3 regions of the Aeromonas enterica genome follow, and region 1 is predicted to be linked to each of the others. Evidence: riboswitches for the same ligand, from Rfam matches in the RefSeq annotation. Region 1 holds a riboswitch; each other region holds the start of a gene.

Region 1 (10,361 bases):
GTTTGGCTGGTGTATCGGTGCCGCATTGATCCTTACCTTGCCTGCGGTGGTGGCCATGTTGATGGTTAACCTTACCTTCGGGGTGATGAACCGCACTGCGCCATCCCTGAACATTTTTTCGCTGGGTTTCCCCATGACGTTGTTGCTCGGGTTGGTGACTCTGGCTATTTCCATCAGTGGAGTCCCGGCCCGCTACCTTGATCTGGTGACGCATGTGCTGGAGCAACTCAGGGCGCTAACCCCATCATGAGCCAGAATAGCGCCCAGGATAAAACCGAAGAGGCTTCTTCCCAGAAACTGCGCAAGGCTCGGGAAGAGGGACAAATAGCGCGCTCCAAGGAGTTGAGCTCCGCTGGGCTGTTGCTGCTGGGGGGCTTAGCCATGCAATGGATGGTGCCCAGCTTTGGCCACTTCTTTGCCGAGTTGATGAAACGTCCTCAACGCTTTGACTGGCAAGGTGCCCGTGATCCGCAAATGATGATTCACTGGACGGCTGAAGCACTGCTCAGCATGTTGTGGGTGCTGCTACCTCTGTTCGGTTTTCTGGCGTTGTTGCTGGTACTGCTCAGCGTAGTGCCAGGTGGCATGGTGCTGACCTGGAAGAAATTACTGCCCAGCGCAGAGAAGTTGAATCCGTTCAAGGGGCTCAAGCGGATGTTTTCGACTCACAGCCTAATGGAACTGCTGAAGTCAGTGCTCAAGATCCTGCTGATTGGCTCAACGTTGGCACTGATGCTGCAGCACCAATGGCCCTTGCTGATGATGATGAACCGCATGCCGCCCCAAGCTGCGATGGAGCAGGCACTGCGGATCCTCTCTCAGGCATTTATTTTGCTTGGCAGTGTGCAGATGCTGATTGCCGTACTGGACGTGCCGTATCAGCGTTGGTCCCTGAACAAGCAACTGCGAATGACCAAGCAAGAGGTCAAGGATGAACACAAAAACAGTGAAGGGCGGCCCGAGATAAAGGCCAAGATCCGCCAGGTACAAGGGATGCTTGCCCGAGCTCGCATCGAGCAGCGTGTACCACAGGCGGATGTGATCATCGTCAACCCGACCCACTATGCGGTGGCCATTAAATATGATCCTGAGCGGGCAAATGCTCCTTACGTGATTGCTAAAGGGGTTGACGGCATGGCGGAGCGGATCCGCCAGGTCGCAAAGCAGCACGACAAGATGGTCATGAGTCTGCCGGATCTGACTCGGGCCATCTATTACTCCACCCGGGTAGACCAGGAAGTGCCAGCGGGTCTTTACACCGCTGTGGCCTATGTGCTGAACCATGTATTGCAGTTACGGGCCTATGCGGCTGGCAAGGGGAAGAAACCAACTTCTCTTGCCCCTTTGCATGTGCCGCCCGAGTTACGTCAACCTGAGAGGTAAGTTGTGAACTGGCGTGTATTGACCCAATCCTATACCGCGATCCCCATGCTACTCCTGGCCATTCTGGCCATGATGATCTTGCCTCTGCCCGGTTGGCTGCTGGATGTCCTGTTCACGTTCAACATAGTGTTGGCGGTTCTGGTACTGCTGGTTTCTGTCTCGGCCCGCCGTCCGCTCGATTTCTCCGTCTTCCCCACCGTGTTGCTGGTGGCAACCCTGATGCGGTTGTCGCTCAACGTTGCCTCTACTCGCGTCGTCTTGTTGCACGGTCACGAGGGGCATGAGGCTGCCGGTAAGGTCATTCAGGCCTTTGGGGAAGTGGTCATCGGCGGTAACTATGTCGTCGGTTTGGTGGTCTTCGTAATCCTGATGATCATTAACTTCGTGGTGATCACCAAAGGTGGAGAGCGGATATCCGAGGTATCTGCTCGCTTCACTCTGGATGCGATGCCTGGTAAACAGATGGCGATTGATGCCGATCTCAACGCCGGTACCATGGATCAGTATCAGGCCCGCGCGCGGCGTGACGAGATTGCCAGAGAGGCTGATTTTTACGGTGCGATGGACGGGGCGTCCAAGTTCGTGCGAGGGGATGCCATCGCCGGTTTGCTGGTGTTGATCATCAATCTGGTCGGTGGCTTGGCGATCGGTATATTCCAGCACTCGCTACCGGTTGCGGAAGCGTTCCAGAGTTATGCACTGCTCACCATAGGTGATGGTCTGGTCGCCCAGATCCCTTCTTTGCTGATGTCTACCGCTGCGGCCATCATAGTGACTCGGGTCAGCGATGAAGGCGAGATGTCGGATCAAGTGGGTCAGCAGATCCTGGCATCGCCGCGGGTTATCTACACCGCCGCTGCCATCATGTTGATCCTGGGTCTGGTGCCAGGTATGCCCATGCTGGCTTTTCTCAGCTTTGCCGCCGTGCTGGCATGGGCAGGTTGGAGTGTCAGCAAGCGTCGGGTCAATGATCCTGATCTCGATGCAGCCCAGGAGCTGACGCGCCAGATGGTGCAGTCCGAGCCACAGGGACTGGAGTGGCAGGACCTGCCTCCTGTCGATGCGGTCGCCATTGAGCTGGGCTATCGGCTGGTGCCCTTGGCAGAAGCGGACAAGGGAGCCGAACTGCTTGCCCGGGTACGGGGTATTCGCAAAACCCTGTCCGAGCAATATGGCTTCCTGCTGCCCGAGATCCGGGTGCGTGACAACTTGCAGTTGCAACCCGATCAATACCGGATCAAGTTGTCCGGTGTGGCACTTGCGGCTGGTAACGTCGACTGTCAGCGACTGATGGCGATTAGCAGCGGGGAGACATATGGTGCCCTGGATGGTGAGCTGACGCAGGATCCAGCCTATGGCATGAATGCAGTCTGGATCTCGCCGGAGAACAAGGCTAAGGCCTTGAACCTGGGTTATTCCGTAGTCGATTCCGCAACAGTTATCGCCACTCATGCCAGCAAATTGTTGAGAGAGCAGCTTGATTCTCTATTTGGCCATGATGAAGTAGGCAAGTTGGGCCAATATCTGGCTACCCAGTCACCCCGTCTGGCAGAAGAACTTAATCTGGCGCTGACTCAAATGCAGCAACTGAGGGTTTTCCGACAGTTGCTCAAGGAGCAGATCAGCCTCACCGATATTCGAACCATTGCCACCACCTTGCTGGATGCAAGCGAGCTGACCAAGGATCCTGTCTTGCTGGCGTCCGATGTCCGGTGTGCCTTGAAACGCCAGATTATCAGACAGGCGATTGGGTCGCGCGATATTTTAGCCGCGTTTACCTTGGAGGATCGTCTTGAGCAGACGCTGTTGGCTGCAATGACCCAATCCCAGCAACAGGGAAAAATTCAGCTGGACAGCTTCCCGGTTGATCCTCAGCTGCTGGCGCAGTTGCAGCAAAATATGCCATTGGTGAAAGAGCAGTTGCAACAGCAAGGTCATGCTCCGGTATTGGTTGTCATGCCTCAGCTCAGGCCCTTGATGGCAAGATATGCTCGTTCCTTTTCAAAAGGTCTCAAAGTGCTTTCTTATAATGAAATACCAGAAGATCTGAGGGTGGAAGTTATTGGGACTCTGGGCTGAAACTGAACTGCCATGTTGTGAACAGATGGGAAGGTTATATTCCGCATATCTACTTGAATTGTCATTGGAAGCCGCTATGATGTGACGGTTTTTGACGCACAAGATGTTAAAAGCATATAACAAATATAACAATTCACATGTGTCACACAGCTATCACTGGAGAAGTGGAGTTGTCTTGTCCCACTATGGACAGTCGCATGATAAAGGCAAACTGAACTGAAAAGTCAGGACGCAAAGCCTCCGGTCTTATAGCAGCAATGCTAATGATAGCGGGGTTACCAAGGCTATTGTTACTGCCTTGATACCATTCTTTGTATAAATGAGACGCCCGTTAGAGGCGCCATTTTCTGTATGGTGCGTTTTTATTTTTGACACATCAGTTCTGTTGATTGGTTTGTCCACCATCACGGGTTCGGGTTCATATGCTTTCGGATATTTCTATCAAGAAAAACTCAAGATCGATTGGTATTGAGTCAGCACCTCATTTGTTATTGGTTAGACCAGTGTTTTCAAATGGAAATGATATTGAGGGGAGGTTGTTGGCGCAGGGGTACGCTGTTTCCTGTGTTGATTCGATCAATAAGTCTAAATTAATTCTCGCCAATAACTCAGTTGCTCTGGTCTTGCTCGATATGGATCTCATGACCGAGGCTGGTCCTCAATTAGTGCATGAATTCTGCGGTGTCGATTGCATTATTCTGGTTAATGAACAGCAGGCTTATCTTGCGGCAGAAGCCATGCGGGCGGGGGCGATTGACTACATCATCAAACCCTTTGGCTATCAACAAATGCTCGATGCGGTGAAGGGGGCGTTGCGTCTGCGCCAAACCATTCCCAATCTGATCGCTACCTCTACCATGAGCCTGCAGGTACTGCAACTTGCTCGTCGTGCAGCCAAAACGTCTGCCACCATCCTCATTGGTGGTGAGTCGGGAACGGGTAAGGAGCGACTGGCTCGCTATATCCACGACATGTCCAACCGTGCCGGCAAACCTTTTATCGCCATCAACTGCGCTGCAATTCCTGAATCCATGCTCGAATCTATCTTATTTGGCCATAACAAGGGGGCATTCACCGGGGCGACAGGTACACAACCGGGGAAATTTGAGCTGGCACAGGGTGGGACGTTGCTACTTGATGAGATTTCTGAGTTGCCATTGTCGCTGCAGGCCAAGCTGCTGCGTGTTTTGCAAGAGAAGGAAGTCGAGCGGCTCGGCAGTCACCAAACCATCGCACTGGATGTCCGGATTATTGCTGCCAGCAACAAAGATATACGGACGCTTGTTGCCGTGGGCCAGTTTCGGGAAGATCTGTTTTATCGTCTCGACGTGCTTCCCATGAGTTGGCCAGCGCTACGGGAGCGCCCAGATGACATACTGCCATTGGCCGAATATTTCATCGAGCGACATGCTCCTCAGCAAGGCTATCGTCTGAGTGAAAGCGCCCGTCAGCAGCTGTTGGCGTATGGCTGGCCTGGCAATGTCCGGGAGCTGGATAACGTCATGCAGCGTTCATTAATCATGGCTCGCGGATTGCATATTCAAGCAGTCGATTTGATGCTGCCCACTTACACCATTGAATCCGACAATGCGTTACCGGAAGCGTTTTCCGCCCCGGAAGGGCTTAGCGAGACGCGTCGGTATGCCGAATTTCAATTTGTACTAGAGACCCTGCGCCGCTTTCGCGGCCATCGGACCCGCACGGCAGAGGCCCTTGGTATGACGACCCGGGCACTGAGATACAAGCTGGCGGCCATGCGTGAGCAGGGCATAGATATTGAGCAGCAGCTTCAAAACTAAGGGATAACCGAGTGAAGATTGAAATGATGTCATCACAGGTGACGCTCTTGCAGCAGATGCAGGAGATGCAGCGAGTCGCCAACCAAACCCCTTCCATCGAATTAAATGATGCATCGAATGTGTCATTCACCGATGCCATGCGCGATGTCGTCGGGCGAGTCAACGAGCAGCAAAATACCGCCTCAAAACTGATGACCGCTGTCGATGCGGGTCAGAGCGATGACTTGGTGGGGGCCATGGTGGCCAGCCAGAAAGCCGGTCTCAGTTTTTCCGCCCTGATGCAGGTGCGAAACAAGCTGATGACAGGCTTTGACGACATTATGCGCATGCCACTCTGAGGTAAGTGATGACTGAACTGGTAACGTCCCCGCAAGGGGCTTCGGATTCCTTCAGAACACGAGTCCAGGAAGGGTTGCGCAACTGGCGTAGCCTTTCTCGAGACAACAAATCCATTCTGACAATCGCACTATTGGCGGCCATTGTGGCTGGCACGATCGTCGTGATCCTGTGGACCTCCAGCAAAAATTACGTGCCCCTGTATGGCAAGCAGGAGCTTTACGATACCGCCAACATCATGGAGATGCTGGAGAAGGAGCAAGTGCCATTCCGTTTGGAAAAGAGCACGGGTCAAATTCTGGTCCCCGAGAGTCAGCTTGCCCATGTTCGCATGGCGCTGGCGGCCAGAGGGGTCAGAGCGGCCATGCCTGCCGGTCTGGAAGGGTTGGATAATGTCACAGGCCTTGGCACCAGCGAATTCATGGAGGGCGCCCGCTATCGGCATGCCTTGGAAGGTGAGCTGGCGAGAACCATTATCTCGCTGGATGCGGTGCGCAGTGCACGTGTCCATCTGGCTATTCCCAAGCGGACCCTGTTTGTCGGTCGTGATGAGGAAAAACCCAGTGCCTCTGTGATGCTGGATCTGCAACCGGGTCAGGCAATGGAGCCAGGACAGGTGGAGGCGATCGCCAATCTGGTTGCTGGCAGCATCTCCGGCATGAAGCCGGGTGCTGTGACCATAGTGGATCAGGCTGGTCAGCTGCTCAGCGCCGAGCTGGGTGACAAGGCTGGTTTCGGCAAGCAGAGCGTGCAGCAGATGGAATATGTGCGCAAGCTTGAGCAGTACATCCGCCAGCGGGCCAGCGACATGCTCTATCCCATGTTGGGCACGGGCAATTTCAGGGTGCAGATCGCTGCCGATGTGAACTTCAATGCGGTGGAGGAGACTCAGCAGCAGCTGGATCCACAGGGCGTGGTCACCAAGGAGTCCAGCAAGTCGGATAAAACCATAGACGCGTTGGCGCTGGGGATCCCCGGAGCCTTGTCCAATCGTCCTCCCGAAACGACGTCCAAAAGTGAGCAGCCAGCTCCGAATCAGGGGGCTACCAGCTCGGAAGCCCAGAAGAACGACTCTCGTACCGAGCGCCAAGAGATCAACAAACAGTACGAAAATAGCCGAACCATAGTGCATACCCGCTATCAGCAGGGCCGGCTGGAGAAGATGAATGTCTCCATTTTGCTAAATCAGCAAAGTGCCCCCAAAAATGGCTGGAGTGCAGAACAACTGGAGCAAATCCGCCAGATGGTGGAGCGCTCGGTCGGATTTGATGATGCGCGGGGCGATCAGATTAGTCTGCAAGTCTTCGACTTTACCGGTGCGGTGCCGATTGTTCCTCCTGAATCTGGTTGGTGGGAAACGCCTTATTGGCAAGATTCATTGCGTTATCTGGTCGGAGGCCTGCTTGGCTTGACGCTGGTGTTCTTCGGGATTCGTCCGTTGGTGAAGCATCTGGTACGTACCCAGCAGCTACCCGAAGAGGAACCAGCCGAAGAGCAGGACGAGCAGCAAGAACCAACTGTGGGTCTCTCCATGCGACGGGATGACGATGCCGCCCTGACGGCTCCGATGATGAATAATGGGCTGATCCGTGCAGATAATCAGATGGAACCTCAGTTCTCCTCCTTGAATCTGGAGGCATTGCCAGAGCCGGGTTCCGAACTGGAAGTACAGCTTCAGCATCTGCAGTTGCTGGTCGAGAAGGACACCGCTCGGGTAGCGGAAGTGGTCAGAGCATGGGTGGGTGGCAATGAACAACGTTAATCTGAACCAAAATGCCGTCGATATCGACATCGATAATCTGGAAAAGGCAGCGATTTTGTTGTTGAGCATGGGCACAGAGGCGGCAGCCAAGGTCATGCAGAAACTCTCCCGTGACGAAGTACAGCGACTCATCTCCAAGATGGCGGGTCTGTCTGGCGTCAGCTCTATGGAGGCAAAGTGGACTTTGCAGCAGTTCTTCAACCAGTACCGTGAGCAGAGCGGGATTGGCAGCGCTTCGCGGGAATATCTGGAACAGACGCTGGATCTCGCACTAGGGCAACGGCTCTCCCGCAGTCTGCTCGACAGCCTGTATGGCGATGTCATGAGCCAGGATATCCAGCGTTTGCAATGGGTTCCTGCCGATGTGCTGGCCCGCTTCTTCCGTAACGAGCATCCGCAAATGCAGGCGGTTCTGCTGGCGTTCTTGCCACCCCAGACGGCATCTGCCGTACTGGATGCTCTGCCTGGTTCCGTCCACGATGATCTGCTGGTACGAGTTGCCAGCCTTAATAGTGTCAGTGAACACGTGTTGGGAGAGCTGCGTCTGACATTGGACCGCTGCCTCGCCTACGTGGCGGATCAGTCCGGAGCCAAGGTCAATGGCGTACGACAGGTAGCCGACATCTTGAACCGTTATCAAGGCGACAAGGAGCAGATGCTTTCCCTGTTGCGGGAACACGATGGCGACATGGCGCTGGAAATCGAGAAGAACATGTTCGACTTCATGGCCTTGCGTCGTCAATCGGATGAAACCCTGCAACGTCTGGTACAGGAACTGCCAAGCGATCTGCTGGCATTGGCGCTGAAAAATACCGAAGCCAGCTTCCGCAAAGTGGTGCTAGGAGCCATGCCGAAACGGATGGCTCAGGCTCTGGATGCCCAGATTCAGGGGCAGGGCAGTGTCTCTTTGCGCAAGGTCGAGCAGGCAAGGGAAGAGGTCATGCAACTGGTCCGCGAATTGGTGGAGCAGGGCGAGGTCGAATTCCAGCTGTTCGAAGAGCCCACCGTCAATTAACAGGAGGCGTTCATGAGTCACAATGTTCGCAAGTTGGCGACGGGCGCCACTCGTCTTTACCGTTTCCCTTCGTTGGGGCAAAGCGGAGCAGAGGTGCAGAGCCAGCAGGAGCAGTTCGAATGTGGCTATCAACAGGGTCTGGAGCAAGGCCATGATGAAGGGTATCAGGCCGGCTATCAGCAAGGGTTGACCAGCGGTCTCGTTGACGGGGAGGCCAAGGGACTGCAGCAGGGGCAAACTCGTGGTTTTTCACAGGGACTGGCAGAAGGGCGTGCCTCGTTCGATCAGGCTCTGGTTCCCTTTGCCAAGCTGCAGGCGCAATGGGAGTCTTTGACCCGTTCTCGTATGCAGGAACAAAAAGAGCTGGTTGCCCAGCTGGTGGCGCAGGTTGCGAAGCGAGTGATCCAGGCTGAATTTACCCTCAATCCCCAGCAGGTACTCAATCAGGTGGAGCAGGCCTTGGCAAGTCTGCCAGCGGCATCGGAAGAGCTGGTGATTTATCTCAGTGAGGGGGATCGCCAGCGTCTGGCCGAGCAAGGCGTTACCCGTTGTGAGGGGTGGCCATTGCAGGTGGATGGCACCCTGAGTGTGGGTGATGCCCGCATAGAAACGCGGGCTGCGGTGATCGAAGTCAATACCGGTGAGCGCCTCGCCTCTTGTATCGAGCAGCTAAATAGTACGCTGGAATTGCCACAGGATGCATGAAGCGCTGCAACAGGCGCTCACTTCCGCGCTGGACAGTTTTGAGGATGTGCCCGGTTTTCGCCGTTATGGCCGGCTAGTACGGGTTACCGGGTTGACGCTGGAAGTGGTTGGTTGCCAGTTGATAATGGGTCAGCGTTGCCGGGTTGATACGGCGACAGGGGCTCCGCTGCTGGCCGAAGTGGTCGGGTTCAACCGGGATATTTCCTACCTGATGCCGTTGCAACCCATGAGTGGGCTCTATGCCGGTGCACGTGTGCTTCCCATTGATGGTGAAGAGACAATACAGGTCGGTGAGCATCTGCTGGGACGGGTGGTCGATGGCCTGTTGCAACCCCTGGATGGTCGTCCGTTGCGCGACGAAGGTGAGCGTGTTGCTCTGTTTGCCTCCCCCCCCAACCCCCTGCTGCGCACGCCAGTGCGCGAGCCGCTCGATGTGGGCATTCGTGCCATCAATGGTCTGTTGACGGTTGGCAAGGGACAGCGCCTGGGCCTGTTTGCGGGTTCCGGGGTCGGTAAGAGTATGCTGCTGGGCATGATGACCCGCAATACGACCGCGCAGATAGTGGTGGTGGGACTGATTGGTGAGCGGGGGCGAGAGGTGCGCGAATTTATCGAGCACAGCTTGGGCCCGGAAGGGTTGGCGCGCGCGGTCGTCGTGGCGGCCCCTGCTGATCAATCTCCGCTGATGCGTCTGCGCGCGGCACAATTGTGTCACCGTATTGCCGAGTATTTCCGCGAGCAGGGACGGGATGTGCTGCTGCTCATGGATTCCTTGACCCGTTATGCCCAGGCTCAGCGGGAGATCGCACTGGCTATAGGGGAGCCGCCCGCGACCCGGGGCTACCCACCTTCGGTGTTCAGCATGTTGACCCAGCTGGTTGAACGGGCCGGTAATGGCACACACCCAGATGGTTCTCTGAGTGCTTTCTATACAGTCTTGGCGGAAGGGGACGACCAGCAGGATCCTGTGGTGGATGCGGCCCGCGCCATTCTGGATGGTCATATTGTTCTGACGCGCCGATTGGCGGAGGAGGGACATTACCCCGCGATCGACATAGGTGCCTCCGTAAGCCGAGTCATGCCACAGGTTGTCCCTGCTGAATGGCAGACGCTGGCGGTGACGCTGCGGCAGTTGTGGGGGCGTTATCAACAGGTGCGCGAGTTGTTGCCATTGGGCGGTTATCAGCCGGGAGCCGACCCCCAGATGGATGAGGCTGTACAGCGTTACCCTGCCATCGCGGCCTTCCTGCAACAGGGTATCCATGAGGAGACGCCTTTTGCT
Region 2 (10,361 bases), on a different contig from region 1:
TCTCCAACACTTCCCATAGCAAATCGGAAATGGCGCTTCGGTTTTGCGATCCCCCTCAAATATCAGGTGTCAAGCGGTCGCCCGGCCAATTTAACCCCCTACTTTAGCGCGCCGCCGCCTCATGGTTTTCCCATCCGGGATTCTGAGTGCTAAAATGCGACGGTTTTTTCTAACGAATTGGCCCAAGGCCCTCTACACAAGGCTTAAAGATGAAAGTCAAAACCCGTTTTGCTCCCAGCCCGACCGGCTTTTTGCATGTCGGCGGTGCCCGTACCGCACTCTATTCCTGGTTGTTTGCAAAGAGCCAGGGCGGTGAGTTCGTGCTGCGTATTGAGGATACCGACCTGGAACGTTCCACTCAGGAGGCGATCGACGCCATCATTGAGGGCATGGAATGGCTGGAGCTGAACTGGGATGAGGGCCCCTACTACCAGACCAAGCGTTTCGATCGCTACAACGGCATCATCGACGAGATGCTGGCCGATGGCCGTGCCTACAAGTGCTACTGCTCCCGTGAGCGACTGGACGCGCTGCGCGAAGGCCAGATGGCCAGCGGCGAGAAGCCCCGCTATGACGGCAAGTGCCGTGATGCGGCCCACGATCACCCGGCCGATGCGCCCCACGTCATTCGCTTCCGCAACCCCACCGAAGGCGCCGTGGTATTCGATGACCACGTGCGTGGCCGCATCGAGTTCGCCAACACCGAGCTCGACGATCTGATCATCCGTCGTACCGATGGTGCGCCGACCTACAACTTCTGCGTGGTGGTCGATGACTGGGACATGGAGATCACCCACGTGGTGCGTGGCGAAGACCACATCAACAACACCCCGCGCCAGATCAACATCTACAAGGCCCTGAACGCGCCTGTGCCTGAGTTTGCCCACGTCTCCATGATCCTGGGCGACGACGGTGCCAAGCTCTCCAAGCGCCACGGCGCCGTCTCCGTGATGCAGTATCGCGACGATGGCTACCTGCCGGAAGCGCTGCTGAACTATCTGGTGCGTCTGGGCTGGTCCCACGGCGATCAGGAGATCTTCAGCCTGGAAGAGATGATCAAGCTGTTCAGCCTGGATGCCATCTCCAAGTCCGCCTCCGCCTTCAATACCGACAAGCTGCTGTGGCTGAACAACCACTACATGCGCAGCCTGGATCCGGCCTATGTGGCCAAGCACCTGGTCTGGCACATGGCAAATCAGCAGATCGACACCAGCAAGGGCCCGGCCCTGCCAGAGGTTGTCACTCTGCTGGCCGAGCGCTGCAACACCCTGGTAGAGATGGCCGCCCAGAGCCGTTACCTGTTCGAAGAGTACGAAGCGATTGACGAAGCGGCTGCCAAGAAGCACCTGCGCGGCGTCGCTGCCGAGCCGCTGACACTGGCCAAGGCCAAGCTGGCTGCACTGGAGACCTGGACCACCGAAGCGCTGCACGAGCTGATCGAAGCGACCGCCGCCGAGTTGGGTCAGGGCATGGGCAAGGTCGGTATGCCGCTGCGTGTGGCCGTGACAGGTCTGGGTCAATCCCCAGGTATCGACGCTGTGATGGCGCTGGTGGGCAAGGAGCGGGTACTCGCCCGCATCGATCGCGCCCTGGCGTATATCGAAGCGCGTATGGCTGCCGAGTAAGCTTGCCGTCGACATTGCCGTCACCGGTCTGGGGTAATCTCTCCCCCGGCATCGACGCCGTGATGGCGCTGGTGGGCAAGGAGCGGGTACTTGCCCGCATCGACCGCGCTTTGGCGTATATCGAAGCGCGCATGGCCGCTGAATAAGCGCCTGTTATGGCATGCGAAAGGGCTCCCGCGAGGGGGCCCTTTGTTTTTGTTGGCTAACCAGATTTGTGACATAAAACAGCGAGATAGCGGCAAGGTTGCCGGTAAAAACAGCTAACTGATTGAATTTTGACTAAACGCGCGAATCGATGTTATTTTTGGGTTGACAGCAAAGCGGGTGATGCCTATCATGCGCCTCCGTTGCCGGAGATAACTTTGGTAGCGCCGAGGTGAGTTGGGGTTATAGCTCAGCTGGGAGAGCGCTTGCATGGCATGCAAGAGGTCCGCGGTTCGATCCCGCGTAGCTCCACCAAATTCTCCTCGAACAATCTGGAATCAAAGGGGTTATAGCTCAGCTGGGAGAGCGCTTGCATGGCATGCAAGAGGTCCGCGGTTCGATCCCGCGTAGCTCCACCAGGTTCCGATTGTAAAATGCAGTACCCAGGGCAGTGCGGTGTGTATCACCCAGGCCGACCTTTGTGGGGTTATAGCTCAGCTGGGAGAGCGCTTGCATGGCATGCAAGAGGTCCGCGGTTCGATCCCGCGTAGCTCCACCACTATTTGCGACAAATGGCCGCCAGAACCATTTGTTGAGTACGAAGTTTGGGGTTATAGCTCAGCTGGGAGAGCGCTTGCATGGCATGCAAGAGGTCCGCGGTTCGATCCCGCGTAGCTCCACCACTATTTGCGACAGATGGCCGCCAGAACCATTTGTTGAGTACGAAATTTGGGGTTATAGCTCAGCTGGGAGAGCGCTTGCATGGCATGCAAGAGGTCCGCGGTTCGATCCCGCGTAGCTCCACCAAATTCTTGTTACAAGAAGCCGAAAGGCCACCGTTATCGCGGTGGCCTTTTTGTTTTGGCTCATGCCCATCGCTTGCCCGTAAAAAAGCCCGCATCGCAGCGGGCTTTTGGCGTGATGGCAAAGCCGCATCAGCTGCGGCGACGGCGCCAGGCCAGCGGCAGCAGGGCCAGCAGCAGGGCGCCCATGGCTCCGCCACCGCCGCTGCTCTCTTCCTTCAGCTTGAGATCGACGATGATGGGATCATGGTCGGAGGCGCTGAACGGGTTGCCGGACTTGATCATGTCGCCGCTGAAGTCACGGCCGTACTCGAACAGGCTGCTCTCGAACGAGTTGATGTGCCAGTCGGCGACCGCCACTACCTTGCTGGCCAGCGCCGGGTTGGCGAGGGCATAGTCCAGGGTGCCGAGCTCGGCCTCGTAGCTGTAGGAGATGGCCTTCTCCTTGTTGAACTTGACGTTCATGTCCACCAGGCCGTAGCTCTTGCTCACCTCGCTGCCGGTCTGCTCATAGACCTGAGCGCCGAGGAAGGTCTGGGAGGCGGAGACTATCTTGCGCTGACCCTCGGTCGGCACATAGTCGGTCAGTACCCGGATAGCATCTTCCCTGGCGTAGGAGTTGAAATCCCCCACCAGCAGCACCTGGCCCGGCAGCGAGTTCACCGCCTCGCCCAGCACCTTGGCGGCGCTGACCCGGAACTCGGTGCACTTGCCCTGCAGATCGGCGGGCTCCTTGCCGTCCAGGTTTTCGAGGCAGCCTGATCCCTTGGATTTGAGGTGGTTGACCACCAGGGTCAGCGGCTCCTTGCTGCCCTCGATGGTGAAGCTCTGCACCAGAGAGTCACGCTGGGAGGCCTGTTTCTCGACCCCTTTCGCATCCTGGTATTTCTGCACCGGCAGCGTGATGACGCCGGCATCCCCCTGTGGCGTCAGCTTGGCGGGTCGGTAGATCATGGCCACCATGATGGCGTCGCCACCGAAGAAGCGCTCGTTGCCAAGCAGCGCCTTGGGCAGGGCCACGAGGGCGTACTGCTTGCTGGCGTCCTTCTGCTGGGCGTTGAGGCTTTGCACCAGATCACTGATGGCGGAGTGGCTGTCGAAGCCGTTGTTCTCCATCTCCATCAGGCCGAGCAGGTCGGCATCCATCTCCGTGATGGCGTTGACTATCTTGGTGCGCTGCAGCTGGAAGTCCTCCAGATTCTTGGCTCCGCGGTTGCAGCCCTTGGCGCTGTCCGCATCTGCCTGATCCTTGCACAGCACGTTTAGTGCTCCGCCCACGCTGGAGTGGCTGGTGAAGTAGTTGAGCACGTTGAAGCTGCCGATGCGCAGGTCGGTGCCATCGGCACGGGCCGGGGCGCTCTGGCGATCGTTGTCGCTGGTGCGCAGCAGATCGCCGGCGGTGATCACCTGATCCTGCGGCACGATCAGCCGGTATTCGTTGTAGCTGTAACTCACCAGCGCATCCAGATTGACCGGGGCATCGCCGATGCGCAGGTAACCCTGTTCCGGCTCCCAGCCCGGCAGCCAGGGCAGCTTGCCGTCGGCGGCCTTGAAGTCGGATTCGAGGAACACCCGGTTGTTGGCATTGGCCTTGGCCAGTGCCTTGGACTCTTTGCTGCCTGCATTGTGCAGCTGGGTTGGCTTCATCAGCGGCGCCTGGTGGGAGATCACCAGGTTGTTGCGTTTGGCGGCGTAGTCATAGCTGAAGTTGCGGCTTATCTTGAGCGCGCTGTCGGCATCCAGTCGTACCCGCATCCCTTCGTGACGCTCCAGTGCCCGGGCCAGGGTCTCGTTTTCCAGTACCCGCAGCGGCACGGCGGCAGGGGCCGTCCCCTGGGCGAGGACTTGCAGGCGCGGGGTGCCGCTGTCAACGACCGGCTTGAGCTGGGTGTGGTTGTAGTACTCCTCGACCTTGGCCTCCAGACAGACTTCGGCGCCCGGCTTGATGTCCGGGTACTTGCTGGCGAAGTTCTTGTCGTTGAGGTAGACGAAGATGCCGTCCGAAGTCTGGGGGTTGCCATCGCCCTGCACATCCTGCAGGTAGAAGCCCTTGTTGAGGCTCTCGCCAAGCGCGGAAACCACCGCCTTGACCATGACGCTCTGGGGGCTCTCGAACTTGTCGCTGGGAATGAGCGGACTCTTGTCGCCACTGCCCTGAATGACGGGGATGGGGGTGAGGGCACTGTCAGCCGGGCAGCTGAAGCTGGCGGCATGGAGAGACGGGGACGCGAGCGCAAGCCCCACGGCCAGCGACAGCAGGGTACGTGTTCCTTTCATAACGGTTCCTTTTTTATTTTTTGCCAGTGTTTCCATAGCCTTGGCGCATCGGCCAAGGGCGCGCATTGTCACATTTCTGGCATGTCATACCAGTGAGCCAACGCACATTACGGGGATGCAAATGAGGGCAATCTCGGTTTTTTTGACTTGGCTAACAGTATGAAATTAATGACAAAATCATTAATTCAACCAAGACGGGAAACTGTGATCTGGCTGGCATCCACATATTTTTCTTCGAGAATGAAGATTGAGACTCGGCTGGTTGATTCCTATACTCGGCTTGTTCCTCACGGAACCCAGGTAAAGGGCAAACCGGCCGAGAGGCCGGGACGCAATGCTTCCGGTCTTCAGATCAGTCGATCCAGATAGCGGGGCTTCCCGGGGTGATGGTGGAGTCTGTGGCAGGTCCATTGCCAGTTGTCTGCCCCCCATCACGCAGGTTGCGATTGTTCTTTGTCCTAGTGACCAATGCCAAGACAAAACAAGGAAGATAACAATATGCAACAGACCTTTAGGCCCAGCAGGCTTGCCATGCTGGTGGCCCTGGCTGCCATGCCCGCCTGGGCACAAGCCGCTTATCCCGCCTATCAGGCCGGCACCGCCTACAAGGCTGGCGATGTCGTCAGCAATGTCGGTAACCTCTACGAATGCAAAGAGTTTCCCTACTCCGGCTGGTGCGGGGCCTCGCCCTATCACTATGAGCCTGGCGTGGGGGCGGTCTGGGCCGATGCCTGGAAGCTCTATGGCGGCGAGGTACCACCACCGGCGCTCGGACTGGCAATCAGTTCGCCCACCGTTGGTAGCGCTTTCAACGAGGGCGCATCGGTGGCGCTCGCTGTGACCCTGAGCGGCAACAGCAGCGCCCTGGTCAAGGTCGAGTATCTGGTCGATGGCAAGCAGGTCGCCTTGAGCAGTGCATCCCCCTGGTCGGCCAGCTGGGTTGCTACCGGTGTCGGCCCCCATCAACTCAAATCTCGTGGGCTGGACAAGGATGGCAAGCTGCTGAGCGAGGCGGATGCCAGCTTCAGTGTCAACGCCGTGGTCGCGCCAGAAGCACCCAGGGTGAGCATCAGCAGCCCGGCCAGCGGTGCCAAGGTGACCCTGGGTCGCAGCGTGGCGGTCAGTGGCAATGTCACCGATGCCAACAACGACGTCGCCAAGGTCGAGCTGTTCGTCGATGGCAAGAAGGTGGGCGAAGACGTCAGCGCCCCCTGGCAGGTGAGCTGGACGCCCCAGAGCAAGGGGGCTGCCGGCCTCAAGCTGGTGGCGACCGACAAGGAGAACCAGATCGGCGAATCGAGCCAGGTCGATGTGCAGGTGGAAGAAGCGGCCCTGCCGCCCACAGGGGGCAACCTCTCCTGCGACATCCGCCAGATCTATCGTCCGGACGGTTACGAGTGCATGGGGGATGACCACGCCCGTCGCGTCATCGGCTACTTCACCTCCTGGCGTACCGGCAAGAACGGTCTGCCTTCCTACCTGGTGAGCGACATCCCCTGGGACAAGATCACCCACATCAACTACGCCTTCGCGGCGGTGGATGAGCAGAGCCACCTGATCAAGGTGGACGATGCCGCCACCAAGATGACCTGGAACGGGGTGCCGGGCGCCGAAATGGATCCCGAATTCGCCTATCAGGGCCACTTCAACCTGCTGTCGAAGTACAAGAAACAGTATCCGGACGTGAAGACCCTGATCTCGGTGGGTGGCTGGGCCGATACCCGCGGCTTCTACACCGCCACCACCAAGGGCGACTGCTCGGTCAATACCGCCGGCATCAGCGCCTTTGCCGACTCGGCGGTGAGCTTCATTCGCCAGTACGGTTTCGATGGGGTGGACGTGGACTACGAGTACCCCACCTCCATGAAGGATGCGGGCAACCCCAACGACTTCCCGCTCTCCAACCAGTGCCGTGCCAAGTTGTTCGCCAACTACGAGGTGCTGATGAAGACCCTGCGGGCGCGGCTCGACAATGCCGGCACCGAGGACGGTCGCAAGTACATGCTGACCATTGCCTCGCCGGCGTCGGCCTACCTGCTGCGCGGCATGGAGAACTTCCAGGTCACTCAGTACCTGGATTACGTCAACCTGATGACCTATGACTTCCACGGTGCCTGGAACCACTTCGTCGGTCACAACGCGGCCCTGTTCGACAACAATGCCGATCCCGAGCTCTCCCACTGGGGCGTCTATAGCCAGGCCCAGTTTGGTGGCATCGGCTATCTGAACGCGGCCTGGTCTGCCCACTACTTCCGCGGCGCACTGGCGGCCGGCAAGATCAACGTGGGTGTGCCCTATTACACCCGCGGCTGGCAAGGAGTGAGCGGCGGCAGCAACGGGCTGGGCGGCAAGGCAGCCCTGCCGAGCCAGAGCGATTGTCAGCCGGGCACCGGTGGCAGCACGATTCCGTGCGGCAACGGGGCGGTCGGCATCGACAACATCTGGCACGATGTGGACAAGAACGGCAAGGAGATAGGCGGCGGCGCCGTGCCCATGTGGCATGCCAAAAACCTGGAGAACGCGGCCAGCCTGGGCATCACGACTCTGCCAAGCTATGGCACGGCCTGGGGTCTGGATCCCAACAATCCGGCCCACGTGATGCAGGGCAAGTACGTTCGTTACTATGATGACAAGGCGCAGGCCCCTTGGCTGTGGAACGAAGAGAAGAAGGTGTTCCTCTCCACCGAAGATGAAGAGTCCATGGGTCACAAGCTGGACTACATCATCAAGCGGGGCCTGGGCGGGGTCATGTTCTGGGAGATGGCGGGCGACTACGCCTTCGATCCGGCCAAGAACGAGTACGGCATGGGCAGCACTCTGACTACTCTTGCCTACGAGAAGTTCGCCAAGGCGACCCCGTACAACGCCAAGCAGAACGAGCTGGCTGCGCCGAGCGCCCAGCTCGACATCGCGGTGAGCCTCTCCGGCTTCAAGGAAGGGGACTCCAACTACCCGATCAACCCGAAACTCAAGCTGGTCAACAAGTCGACCCAGACCATTCCGGGCGGCGCCAAGATCGAGTTCCTGGTGCCCACCTCCACCTCTGACACCATCACGGATCAGAGTGGCATGGGGCTGAAAGTGGTGGAGAGCGGTGGCAACGACAACTCGGAAGGCATTGCCAACGAGAAGGACTTCCACAAGGTCGCCATGACCCTGCCGAGCTGGCAGACCCTGGCACCGGGTGCCGAGGTTGAAGTCGCCATGACCTACTACCTGCCCGCCGCCGGCGTGCCGAGCGGGATGCGCATCATCAGCGGCAGCCAGACCATAGGGCTCAAGGCCGAGTTCCCGACCCTGCCGGAGGCCGTACTGGGCTCGGGTGGCGGCGAGAATCCGGGCGGCGCCACCTGCAGCAGCCAGAACGTCAATCCGGCGGCCTACAAGGCCTATCCGACCTGGCCGCAAGGGGATCACGCCAACGGCGGCGATCGCGTGACCAACAACAAGGTGGTGTGGCAGGCGAACTGGTGGACCAGCAGTGAACCCAAGGCTACCGATGGCAGCTGGAAGCAGGTATGTAGTTACTGATAACCCCTGCATGGGGTCTGGGCTGCCGACGCCATTCGTGGCAAGGCAGCACCAGCAAGCAGCATGATCAATCCGGAGCTCAGGCTCCGGATTTTTTATGGCGGAGTATATAAAGAGGGGAATAAAAAAGACCGCTCCGAAGAGCGGCCAATTGCCACCAAGGCAACCTGCGGGTGAACCCCTTGTCATATGCAGCGGGCGGGGAGGGGCCCCGCGCTGCAGTGCGGGGCCGGGGCCAAGTCGCACCTTGTTTATTGAGTGACGGCGCCGCCCTGTTGCTCCTTGAGGAAGTTGATCCAGGGGGAGGCGCGGCCACTGACGTTGCCATGCTGGGCGGCCTGGGTGAAGGCACTCAGCGCTTCCTTCGGTTTTTGCTGCTCAAAATAGGCGACCCCGGTCAGGAACTTCAGATCGGCGCGTTGTTCACCATTGGCATTGGCCGCAGGCTTGGCGGCCAGGGCCACCAGATCCTGATAGCGTTTGCTCTGGATCATCATGCGCGCCATCTTCAGCTGCAGTTCGGCATCCGGAGCCAGCTGGTAGGATCTCGCCAGGGTATCGATGGCGGGATCCAGCTCCTTGGCCTGATGCCAGTAGTTGGCCAGTGCCTTGTAGTTGGTCGCGCTGCTCTCAATGGTGCCCTCCTTCATTGCCTTCTCCATCACGCGTGCCGCGCGATGAGGAATGCCGGCGAAGGCCAGGTAGTTGGCTAGGCGCTGCAACTCGGCCGCCTCGGTGAGCATGCCGAGGTTGTAGGCCGATTCCAGCGCCGCCAGCGCCTTGGCATCGTTGCCCGCCTGCATGTGCATGGCTGAGAGCTGGGTCCAGTACTTCTTCTTGGCCGGGTACATGTCGACCAGGGTCGTCAGTACTTCGGTGGCAGGTTTGTACTGTTTCAGCTCGTAGTGGGCCGCCATTTTCAGCAGATACCAGGATTCCGGCGCCTTGCCCGCAGAGAGCTTGATCGCGTTGTCCACCGCCGGGATGGCCTCCCGATACTGCTTGAGTTGTACGTGGGCGTTGGCCAGCGTGATGTAGGCATGCGGGGTCGGCTTCTCGTCCTTGCCCTGGCTCGCGAACCACTGGTTCATAGTACTGATGGAGGCCTTGAAGTTGCCCTCCGCCATATAGAGCTGGGCCAGGTTGTAGCGTACCTGCTGGGCCACCGGTTGCGGCAGGCCGCCGGTGGCGATGGCATCGGCAAAGTACTTGGTCGCCTGACCGTACTTCTCCTGCTGCGCCGCCACGAAGCCGAGGGTCTGCAGTATCACCCCCTTGTCGTAGACCCGCTCGCCGGCGCCGGACAGCGCCTCCTGCAGCTTGGCATTGGCCTCGCCGTATTTCTTCTCGGTGATCAGTGCCTGTGCCTTGTTGACCGCGCGATAGGCGCGGTCGGAGAGGGCCGGCTGCTCGGCGGCCCAGCTGGCAGTGCTGAGCAGCACCGCCATGGCAACCGGGGCGAGGATCAGGGTGTGTAACTTTTTCATCGCCACCTTCCTTAGTTGACCGCAAACTCGATTTCTTGCTGCATGCGGGTAGCCTGCGCCTTGCCATCGACCATGGCCGGTTTGAACGTCCATTTGGCGATGGTCTTGCGGGCCTCCTTGCCGAGGTCATAGCTGCGGGGCTCTTCTTTCACGATCCGCACGTTGCTGACGGTGCCGCGTTCGGTGACGGTGAACTCCACCAGTACCTTGCCGGAGGCGAGGCCGGCCAGCGCCGCCTTGCGGGGCATCATGGGCTCGAAGGTCGCCATCGGAATGGCACCGTTGTTGCCACCCATGCCACCACCACCGCCGCCTGTGCTGTAGGCTCCGAGGGCGTTGCCGCCGCCTATGTTGACCGGAATGTCGAGTTTGGGCATGTCCATCGGCGAGCTCTCCATCTGCGGCCGCTCCGTGCTGGCCACTTCCATCTCGGGAGGGGGAGGCGGCCGGTTCGGCGGCGGCGGCTTGGGCAGCTCGCGTTGTTTCTCTTGCAG
Region 3 (10,361 bases), on a different contig from region 1:
GGGCTGAGGAGGGGTTCGAATGATGCTTTTTAGTCGAAGCGGAACGATTGAAAAAACGGCAGGCATGATGCCGTTCACCCCATATGGGTTAAGCAGATTTGGCTGTACCGGGGGGCGGGCAACGGCGTACCCTGATGGCATCAATCAGGTCAAGGATGTTGAATGAAGGCTTTACAGACAAAGGCGCCAGCACTGGGCTGGCTGCTGATTTCACTGCTGGCGGCGCCGCTGGCCGCCGCCCCCCTGACCCTGCAGGGTGAGACGCAAAGTTACCTCATAGATCCCGACACCCTGGCCATTTCGATCAACAAGATCCCGGTCAGCGCCGGCCAGCCCGCCCGCCAGGTCGATCAGTTGCAACAAGGCGAGCAGCAGGCCAGCTGGCACTGGCCCGCCCAGGACGCCAGGGTGGAGGTCAAGCTGGACGGCAATGACTTGCTGCTGACACTGGTCAGCGACAGTCCACGTCAGCTGGCCTGGTACAGCCTGCCGAAAAACCAGACCCACCTGTCGCTGGCCTTTGGCGAGGGCAGCCGCTTCTCGGTACGCGATAGTGACTGGCTCGGCTATGTCGGCGACGAGCTGGCCGAGCTCAACACCCACTACGACCTCAAACTGCCGCTCTGGAGCCAGGATGCGGGCAAGCAGACCTACAGCTGGATCCTGCAGACCCCCTATGACAACCAGCTCAGTTTCACCCGCAAGGGGGGACGTCTGCAGCTGAGCGCCCGCCATGAATTCAGTAGCTTCAACCAGCAGGCCCCCATGGTGGTGCGCCTGAGCGTGGGGGATGACTGGCTGGCCGGCGCCCGCCGCTACCGGGAGTGGCTGCAGGGCGAAGGAGCCTGGCAGTCCCTGGCCGACAAGTTTGCCCGCATTCCGGCCGGTCGGCGGCTGATCGGCGCCAGCCATGTCTATCTGTGGGGCGATACCCTGCTCGATCGGCAGGATGTGACCGATTGGCCCGCTCTGCAGGCCAAACTCCGGCAAAAGCCGGAGTGGCTGCAAGACTTTCACGCCGATGAGCGGGAAGCGCTGGCCGTCAAGGCGCCCGAACCCAGGCAGCAGACGCTGATCATAGCCGGCCTCAACCGGCTGATTGCCAGTCAGTTGCCCCTGCCCGCCCAGCAGGGTCCCCTGGTCCAGAGCAAGGTGCTGGCCCTGCGCCAGCAGTGGGTCAAGAGCCAGTTCGGCGAGCAGCTGGTGGCACAGAAGCGTTGGGGCCAGGGGCTGTCGCTGCCGGTGGTCGAGGCGCTGCAACAGGCGGGGCTGCGCAAGCTCTGGCTCGGCACACCGCAATGGACGGCCGCCCTGCAGCAGGGTTATGCCCTCACCGCCGCCCAGCGTCAGGGCTATCTGGTGGGCAGCTATGACTCCTACGATACCGCCATCCCGCCCGGCAGCAACGACAGCTGGCTCACCGCCCAGCTGCCGATCGAGATCGGCAAGCGCTGCGCCATCGTCGAGGCCAATGGCAAACCCAAGCCGGGCTTCGGCGGCGAGGGGGTCTACCTCAACCCGGGCTGCACCCTGCCGTTTGCCAAGAGCCGCATGAGCGAGCTGGCCAAAGCCAGCGGCATCAACAGCCTGTTCCTCGACGTGGACGGCACCGCCATGGCCTCCAACGATTACAACCCAGCCCACCAGCAGGGCAGCCAGGCCATGATCGCCGACCGCAACGCCCGCATGAGCTGGGTAGGGGAGCGGCTCGGACTGGTGCTGGGCTCGGAGGATGGCAACGCCCTCACCAGCAAGCCGCTGCTGTTTGCCCACGGCATCCAGAGCTGGGGCTTCGGCTGGGAGGATGCCGCCATGCGCACGCAGGCCAAGTCCCCCTACTACCTCGGCAAGTGGTGGCCGGACGAGGCGCCGCAGGTCTTCTTCCAGCCCGCCCGACTCAAGCCGCGCTACCTGAAAACCGTGTTCAACCCGGCGGACAGGCTGCCCCTCTATCAGGCCGTGTTCCACGACTCCGTGCTCAACAGCCACCACTGGCTGCTGGACAACCTGAAATTCCCGGGCATCAAGGAGGAGCGCGCCCTGCTCGGCCTGCTCTACAACACGCCGCCGCTGGTCAACCTGAGCCGCAGCACGCTGGACAGTCGCCTGCCGGATCTGGTGAAGCTCAACAGCCAGTTTGCCCCGCTGCACGAAGCGCTGTGGGACAAGGCGCTGGTGGGTTTTCGCTGGCGGGACGGGGTGGGCCGGGTGCAGGAGACCCGCTTCTCCGACGGCAGCCGGCTGGTGGCGAACTTCAGCCACAGCACCATGATGATCGATGGCCACAAGCTGCCGGGCAGGCAGCTGCTGGTCGCCCTCAAGGGCAAGCCGGTGAGCCTGCTGAAGATGTGACGAAGCCACTCGTCATATGTCATATAAAAAAGAGCCCTGCCAATTGGCAGGGCTCTTTTGCAGGCGGGGTTTTCTAACCCAGGGTAGCGGGCTCGACTTCGCCATGGCGCCGGATCCAGGCCTCGAAGTCGGCCAGCATGGCCGCCTCCGACTGGCTGTTGTCGGCGACCAGCAGATCCCCGTGCACCACCCGGATGCGGGCATTGAGCGGCGTACCCTCGCCTGCCGGCGGCCGCTGCTGCGCCGCCGTCATGCAGGCTTCGGCCTGCTGCCACGCCTCGGCCACGCTCTGGTTGCATGCCCGTGCCAGCGGCGCGGCACTGAAGCCCTCGCCGGTGAGGCTCTGCAGCGTCTGGTCGTGGGTCATGCCGTTGCCCGGTCCCCAGTAGTGGGCGGCCAGATCCGGCCCGATGCGCGGGTTGTCGGTGAGGTAGCCGTCGCGCCTGAGGAAGTAGGCGCGGGTCTGCTCCACCGCCATCAGCGCCAGCAGATAGCCGTGGTAGGCGCAGGCCGATTCCTGATTCAGGAGGTGCGGAATGGCCAGCAGCGGACGCGGGCTCTCCACCCCCAGGATCTTGCGCTCCCACTGGCGGGCCAGCGCCAGCACGGCGGCCGGGGTGCGATCCCCGTCGGCCATGGCGTAGAGATCACGCTCGAAGTAGGCCACCAGCGCTATCTGACGTTCGTTGAAGGCACGAAACGGCTGGCGCGCCTCTATCATGGCCTTGATGAGCGCATCGGGGATCGCCTCCCCCGCAGCGTTTCTGGCATAGCGCTTGAGCCAGTCGGCATCGTCCAGCAGGCTGTCGCAGAACATGGACTGGGTCTCGGCATAGGCCATTGAGGTGGGCGGAAACTCCTGGGAGAAGCAGGGGGCGTTGCCGGTCACATTGGCAAAGTGGGCGGCGTGGCCCCCCTCGTGGAACAGGGTGTTGAGGCCGCTCCAGCCGCTGCCCACCTGAGCAGGATCGGCCAGGCTGGTGAAGTTGACCACGGCGGGCACCCACTGGCCCTCCTGCCAGAAGCTGGGCACTGGGCCGTGGCAGAAGCCGTTCTCGTATTTCCCCTCACGGGTCAGCAGATCCAGGGTGAGGGTCGCGTCCCGATACTGGATGCCGAGCCGGCGGAAGCTCTCGACCCAATCCTTCAGCGCCCGTGAAAACGGCACATAGGGATCGAGCTGGCGGGTCACGTCGCCGCTGACGAAGTAACGCAAGTTGTGGGGCTGCAGCGCCGCCTCCCCCTTGGCCGTCTTGAGTTCCGTAAGGCTCTGGTGCACCCGCTGTTCGGTGCGGGCGATGAAGTCATCCAGCACGGCAAACAGCTGCGCCGGGCTCATCTGCTCGTTCTTGCGCACCTTGTAATCGAAATAGTCGCGATAGCCCATGGCGCGGGCGAAGCGGTTGCGAAGCCGAACTATCTCCAGATAGCCGTTGTCGACCACCCACTGCTCCAGGGTATGGAACATGGCGAGCGCACTCTGGCGCACCGCTTCATCGGTGCTGGCGGCCAGTGCCGTACTGGCGGCGGGCAGGCTGCCGGCCACCTGGCGCCCCTGCTCGTCCAGCAGGGTCAACTTCAGCCCCCGCCGGCGGGCGAACAGCGCCGCTTCGGCCGCCACCAGCTCGTCCATCAGGGCGGCGGCGGCCGGATCCTCGATGACGTTGCACTCGAAGAAAGCGATCCAGCCCCCCAAACCCCGCTTGAGTTCTGTCTCCTCGGCCAGAGCCTGCATCTCCCGCAGTACCGGCAGGCGCGCAGGATCGGCGCAGAACGCCTTGTAGGCCTGCTCGGCGGCGGTGAAGCCTGCCTGATCGTCGCTGGTGCCCATGTAGGTGGACCAGAACAGATCCTCCTTGCGCCTGTGTACCTGCAGGTAGTCGGCATTGAGCTGGTTCAAATAATTCCTGGCAATGGAACTCATAAATTCCCTCTTGTTATGGGGCAGACCTCTGGGGTGCCCACTCCTTTTTGGTGAAATGCCAACTTATTCACATTTCCTGCAAATAGAACGGCAAATGGTGCGCCGGGATGCGCACGACCACGCTACCAAAAGCGAGGGTTTCTGTCTGCTGGCTATACTGGTTGTCAAAACGCTCAATTAGCGTTCAGTAACCTCAAACCATTGAAAGTTAATTGAAAGTTAATTAAATGTTAATAATGAAATAATCAGGGCCATCGTCATGACTGGCCGCAACCAGACCCGCACGGGAAAGAAGGAAGAGATTATGTTCAAGCTCGGTGATATCGCCGTGAGCCGCAAATTGATGTTGCTGCTCTCACTGGCGCTGGTCGGCTTCATTGCACTGCTGCTCATCTCGGCCAGTGCCCTGAATCGCAATCTGATGAGTGAGCGGGAGGCACGGCTGCAGGCGGTGCTGGATCTCGCCATGAGCCGGATCCAGGCCCTCGCCACCACCCTGCCCGCCGCCCAGGCCCAGGCCGAAGCCAAGGCCATGCTCAACAGCATGCGCTTCGATGGCGACAACTATCTGTTCGTGATCGATGAGACCCGCCACGTGGTGGTGCACCCCACCAAACCTGAACTGGTCGGCCAGCAGATGGGGGAGAGCGGCACGGCAACCGCCGGAGCCCACTGGCAACACATGGTGGACCTCGGCAAGGGGGGGCGGCATGGCCGGCTGGAATATCAATGGATTACCCCTACGGGTGAGGCGGCCCAGAAGATGTCGCTGGTGGCGGGCTACCAGCCCTGGGGCTGGATCCTGGGATCCGGGGTGCTGCTGCAGGACATCGAGGCCACCATCTGGTCCCAGTACCAGCTGATGGGGGGCGCCACCCTGCTGGTGATCCTGCTGATGGGGCTGCTGGGGTTTGCCATCAGCCGCTCCATCGTCAATCCGCTGGCCGAGATCAAGCGCGCCATGCAGCAGGTAGCGGCCGGGGATCTGGTAGTCAGCATACCGATACACGGCAAGGATGAGCTGGGGGTCGTCGCCACCTGCACCAACCAGGGACTCGACGCCATTCGTCGCGCCCTGCTGGAGGCAAGCCAGGGTGCCCGCAACGTGGCGGATGCCGCCCTGCGCATCGCCGCCTCCGCCGAGCAGACCAACCAGGCGGTCAACAGCCAGCGGGATCAGCTGGCCCAGCTCGCCACCGCCATGAACGAGATGAGCGCGACCATCTCGGATGTGGCGGGCCACGCGGAAAATACCGCCCGTGATACCCAGGATGCTACCAACGAGGCCGGGCTTGGCAACCGGGACGTGCATGCCAGCGTGCATGGCATCCAGGCGTTGGCCACCGAGGTGGAGCAGGCCACACTGCAGGTCAATCAGCTCAAGGAGGGGGTGATGCAGATAAGCGAGGTGACCGCCGTCATCAGCGCCATCTCGGAGCAGACCAATCTGCTGGCCCTCAACGCCGCCATCGAGGCGGCACGCGCCGGCGAGCAGGGACGCGGGTTTGCGGTGGTGGCCGACGAGGTGCGTCAACTGGCCAGCCGCACCCGCCAGTCCACCGAGGAGATCCAGAGCACCATAGCCCAGCTGCAGCAACGGGCGGTGACCGCCGCCAGCGCCATGGACGCCAGCCGCAAGCTGGCGGAGAGCAGCGTCAGCCAGTCGGAGAAGGCGGGGCAGGATCTCTCTCTCATCGTCAACCATATCCAGCACGTCAGCGACATGGCGACCCAGATAGCCACCGCCGCCGAGCAGCAGAGCATGGTGGCCGAGGACATGAACCGCAACGTCAGCGGCATCAACGATTCGGCGCTGGAGATGTCCCAGTCCGCCTCGCAACTGGCTCAGGAGAGCGAGTTGCTGGCCGGCCTCTCCCGCAGCCTGGACGAGCGACTGGCGGTGTTCAAACTCGGCAATGCCATCGACCAGCAACTGGAACAGCGGTTGGCACCGCTGCATCAGCAGGCACGTCAGGCCGAACGTCCCCGCGCTCGCCACTGATCCGTCCTGCCCTGTCGCAGGCAATCCCCTGCCAGTCCGGCTGACAGGGGATTTTTTCATTGATAAAAAATGCCTTACTTTTGCATCTTATCGACATAATTGTCGGCACTCCGTACAGCAAGATTATTAAATATACATTTAAAAACATTACGTTAAGTGTTTTCTCTACTCCGATGAGGCCAAGCTGCAAACATTTATACTTAATTATTCAAGAAAAAATAGTCATGATACTGTCGTCGCCAAACGCGACACCATGATCGTTTATATAGTCATTTGGCAAACTGGTTGAAAAGCCAGGACGCAAAGCTTCCGGTCTAAAGACACGTCGTCCAGGATAGCGGGGTTGCCACACGCAAGTGTGTATCGGGGAACGCCCCAGCCAACTGACTGCCCATATCTGTCGAACAGAGGAATGTATGGCAGCAAAAATCCAACTCAATCACCTCGTCGCAGCGCTGGCGCTGCTGACCAGCGGCAGCGTGCTCGCTCACGGCTACATCACCCAGCCGGCCAGCCGCAACTACCAGTGCAACACGGGCGACAATAGCCAGTGTGGTGCGGTGCAATGGGAACCCCAGAGCGTGGAAGGCCCCTCCGGCTTCCCGCAGACCGGCCCCCAGGATGGCCAGATCGCCTCGGCTGGCAGTAGCCGCTGGAGAGAGCTGAACGTCCAGACCAGCGATCGCTGGGCCCGCAAGGAAGTGCAGGCCGGCCCCTTCGCCATCAGCTGGACCTTCACCGCCAACCACGTCACTCGCAACTGGCGTTACTACCTCACCAAACAGGACTGGAATCCGAACCAGCCGCTGACCCGCACCGCCTTCGATCTCACCCCCTTCTGCGTGGTGGATGGCAACATGGTACAACCGCCCAAGCAGGTCACTCATCAGTGCACACTGCCAGAGCGCACCGGTTATCAGCTGATCCTGGGTGTGTGGGAAGTGGGTGACACCAACAACAGCTTCTACAACCTGATCGACGCCAACTTCAAGGGCGGCACCCAGCCACCGCTGAGCTGGAGCCAGGGCGGTACCATCTACCCTTCCACCGATCTGGCGGCCGGTGACAAGGCCAGAACCCTGGTATTCGACGCCAATGGCGTGCGCCCCGATCTGCAGACCGAGCTGACCATCACCACCACGGAGCAGGGTCAGAAGAACAACTGGGCCCATGCCCTGGCCAGCAAGATCAATGCAGAGCAGAGCCAGATCCGCGCCGGTCAGCAGAATGCCGACGGTCAGTTCAACCCCGTCTACGGCCAGAACCCCGTCTATCTCAAGGCAGGCAGCGCGCTGGAGCGGGTCGAAATCCAGCTCGAACAGCTGCAACCGCCGGTGGGCAACGACATCAGCGTGAGCGGTCTGGAGAGCGAGTACCTGCTCGACAACGGCAAACTGACCCTCGACTTCACCGTCACGGCGCAAGGGGATCTCACCGTCACCAACACCCTGTATGACCACGGTGGTGTGGCTAAAGGCCAATCCTCTGCCGACATCAAGGACAGCAGCCAGAGCTTCACCATGCCGCTCACCGGGCTCAGCGCCGGCCACCACCAGCTGGTGATCGAGGCCAAGCCGAAGGCCGGTGGCGAAGCCCTGCAGCAGACGCTGGATCTGATGCTCAAGGATCCGTCCGGTGGTGACTACCAGTTCACCTTCCCGGAAGGACTCAAGTCCTACACGGATGGCACCAGGGTGCTGCAACCCAAGAATGGCAAGATCTACCAGTGCAAGCCCTTCCCCTACCGCGGCTGGTGCAGCCAATGGTCGGCCAGTGCCACCCAGTATGAACCCGGGGTCGGTACCAATTGGCAAGACGCCTGGATTGCGCTGAACTGAGCCAGTTCTAAAAGTTGAAACGCCATAACTAAAACGGGGAGCCACTGGCTCCCCGTTTTAGTTGGTGTCACCAGACTCAGATCTGGAAGTCGAGGGCGGGCTCGCCACCCATGGCGCGGGCCTGAATGTCTGCCAGCGCCAGCTCGGGGTTGCAGAGCTGGATGAACTGCCAGGCGAAGTTGTGCTGGAACTGCCCCTGCTTGAGACCGATCCAGGCGGTGTGGGGCGCAAACAGCCGGCTGCCATCAAGCTGCACCAGCCCCTTGTCGCGCTGGGTGTCGAACGCCATGTCCGCCAGTATGCCGACCCCCATCTCCAGTTCAACATAGGTCTTGATGACGTCGGAATCCTGCGCGGTCAGCAGGATCTGTGGCGCGATGCCCGCCTCGGCAAACGCCTCGTCCACCCGCGCCCGCCCGGTCAGCCCGGCCTGATAGGTGATGATGGGCCAGTGGGCCAGCGCCGCCAGCGTCAGATCCCGCTCGGCGGTGAGCGGATGCTGCTCCGGTACCACAATGTTGTGATGCCAGCGGTAGTAGGGAAACGCCACCACCCCTTCACTCTTGTCGAGCTGCTCGCTGCTGATGCCGATATCCACCTCGCCGGTCTGCACCAGCCGCACTATCTCCTCCGGGCTGCCCTGACGCAGCTCCAGCTGCACCAGCGGGAACTGCTCGCGAAACGCCTTCACTACCCGTGGCAGGGCATAGCGCGCCTGGGTGTGAGTGGTCGCCACCAGCAGCCGGCCCGACTCGCGGTTGGCGAAGGTGCTGGCCAGTTTGCGGATGTTGTTGGCGTCGCTCAGGATGCGCTCGGCGATCACCAGCAGCTCCTTGCCCGGCTCGGTCATGCCAAGCAGCCGCTTGCCATAGCGGATGAACAACTCGATCCCCAGCTCCTCTTCCAACTCGCGAATATGGCGGCTGACCCCGGACTGGGAGGTAAACAGGGCATTGGCGACCTCGGTCAGGTTGTAATCCCGCCGTGCCGCTTCCCGGATAATTCGCAACTGCTGAAAATTCACGTCATCGCCTCCTGCGCTGACTGGCCGGTCGGGGTTTGTCCCGCCGCCGCTTTCTTGTTATCTGCCTGGCCGGACTCCTCATCGAGTCCGGCAACGGCCTGACACCCTTGTATCCCAGGCGGGCTCACACCGCCATCCTATCTGTCCATTTCAAGCGGCGATGGCCGTCAGATCTGGTAGTCCGGATAGAGCTGAGCCTGTTTGGCAACCAGTCGCACCCCTTGCCCCGGCATGAAGGCTTTGGCCGCCTCCTTGCTCAGTTCGGCCTCGAAGTGTGCACCGTTTGTATCCCCATTGCCACGCAGTTCCACCCGAATGCGCGGCCCCATGGGCAGCAGTCGGGTGATGGTGGCGCTGATCCCGCCGGGCGCATCCGCCGGCAGTATCTCCAGCTCGTGGGGGCGCACATAGGCGATGGCGGCGCTGCCCTGAGCCAGCTGATGGGAACTGATGGGACCGCCCAGCAGCTGCTCGCCGATGCCAAAGCCCTGCTCCGCCACCCGGCCGCGAAACAGGTTCACACTGCCGAGGAAGCTGTGCACGAAGGAGCTGGCGGGCTGATCATAGACCTCGGCCGGGGTGCCGATCTGCTCGACCCGGCCGGCGTTCATCAGCACCACCCGATCCGCCACCTCCAGCGCCTCCTCCTGATCGTGAGTCACGAACAGGCTGGTAACGTGCAACTCGTCGTGCAATTCGCGCAGCCAGCGGCGCAGCTCCTTGCGCACCTGGGCATCGAGGGCGCCGAAAGGCTCGTCCAAGAGCAGCACCTTGGGCTGCACCGCCAAGGCGCGAGCCAAGGCAACCCGCTGGCGCTGGCCACCGGAGAGCTGGGTCGGATAACGCTCGGCCACGTGGCTGAGCTGCACCAGATCAAGCAGCTCCTTGACCCGCGCGCGGATGGTCGCCTCGGCCGGACGCTCGCTGCGCGGCTTGACCCGCAGGCCAAACGCCACGTTCTCGAACACCGTCATGTGGCGAAACAGGGCGTAGTGCTGGAATACGAAGCCGACGTTGCGCTCGCGCACGTGCAGATCCGAGGCATCTTCCCCGCGGATGATGACGCTGCCGCTGTCGGCCTGCTCCAGCCCGGCGATGATCCGCAGCAAGGTGGTCTTGCCGCAGCCGGAGGGGCCGAGCAAGGCAACCAGCTCGCCATCGTGAAAGTCGAGGTTGATGTCGGCCAGGGCCGCGTACTGATTGAAATGCTTGTTGAGTTGT

What was found. Region 1 has a riboswitch for cyclic di-GMP ahead of lafK (lateral flagellar response regulator transcription factor LafK). Riboswitches for the same ligand answer to the same signal wherever they lie in the genome.
Region 2: another riboswitch for cyclic di-GMP. It lies ahead of ACW5XD_RS00350 (glycosyl hydrolase family 18 protein); the one in region 1 lies ahead of lafK (lateral flagellar response regulator transcription factor LafK).
Region 3: another riboswitch for cyclic di-GMP. It lies ahead of gbpA (N-acetylglucosamine-binding protein GbpA); the one in region 1 lies ahead of lafK (lateral flagellar response regulator transcription factor LafK).

What each region holds. Positions count from the first base shown of each region.
Region 1 is NZ_JBSTYL010000008.1:42,979-53,339, forward strand. It holds gene lfiR (lateral flagellar biosynthetic protein LfiR) at 1-250, shown strand, start outside; gene flhB (flagellar biosynthesis protein FlhB) at 247-1,383, shown strand; gene lfhA (lateral flagellar biosynthesis protein LfhA) at 1,387-3,462, shown strand; cyclic di-GMP riboswitch class I at 3,658-3,745, shown strand; gene lafK (lateral flagellar response regulator transcription factor LafK) at 3,885-5,261, shown strand; gene lfiE (lateral flagellar hook-basal body complex protein LfiE) at 5,273-5,599, shown strand; gene fliFL (lateral flagellar M-ring protein FliFL) at 5,617-7,359, shown strand; gene fliGL (lateral flagellar motor switch protein FliGL) at 7,346-8,374, shown strand; gene lfiH (lateral flagellar assembly protein FliH) at 8,387-9,079, shown strand; gene lfiI (lateral flagellar FliI-like assembly ATPase LfiI) at 9,072-10,361, shown strand, end outside.
Region 2 is NZ_JBSTYL010000001.1:71,365-81,725, forward strand. It holds gene gltX (glutamate--tRNA ligase) at 210-1,625, shown strand; gene ACW5XD_RS00315 (glutamyl-tRNA synthetase) at 1,640-1,771, shown strand; tRNA gene ACW5XD_RS00320 (tRNA-Ala) at 2,009-2,084, shown strand; tRNA gene ACW5XD_RS00325 (tRNA-Ala) at 2,113-2,188, shown strand; tRNA gene ACW5XD_RS00330 (tRNA-Ala) at 2,253-2,328, shown strand; tRNA gene ACW5XD_RS00335 (tRNA-Ala) at 2,377-2,452, shown strand; tRNA gene ACW5XD_RS00340 (tRNA-Ala) at 2,501-2,576, shown strand; gene ACW5XD_RS00345 (ExeM/NucH family extracellular endonuclease) at 2,705-4,849, opposite strand; cyclic di-GMP riboswitch class I at 5,146-5,231, shown strand; gene ACW5XD_RS00350 (glycosyl hydrolase family 18 protein) at 5,348-8,380, shown strand; gene ACW5XD_RS00355 (tetratricopeptide repeat protein) at 8,632-9,867, opposite strand; gene ACW5XD_RS00360 (energy transducer TonB) at 9,879-10,361, opposite strand, start outside.
Region 3 is NZ_JBSTYL010000003.1:151,688-162,048, forward strand. It holds gene ACW5XD_RS04785 (hypothetical protein) at 20-166, shown strand; gene ACW5XD_RS04790 (glycoside hydrolase) at 163-2,352, shown strand; gene ACW5XD_RS04795 (M3 family metallopeptidase) at 2,426-4,276, opposite strand; gene ACW5XD_RS04800 (methyl-accepting chemotaxis protein) at 4,581-6,278, shown strand; cyclic di-GMP riboswitch class I at 6,544-6,629, shown strand; gene gbpA (N-acetylglucosamine-binding protein GbpA) at 6,695-8,116, shown strand; gene cbl (HTH-type transcriptional regulator Cbl) at 8,193-9,140, opposite strand; gene ACW5XD_RS04815 (hypothetical protein) at 9,137-9,268, opposite strand; gene ACW5XD_RS04820 (sulfate/molybdate ABC transporter ATP-binding protein) at 9,308-10,361, opposite strand, start outside.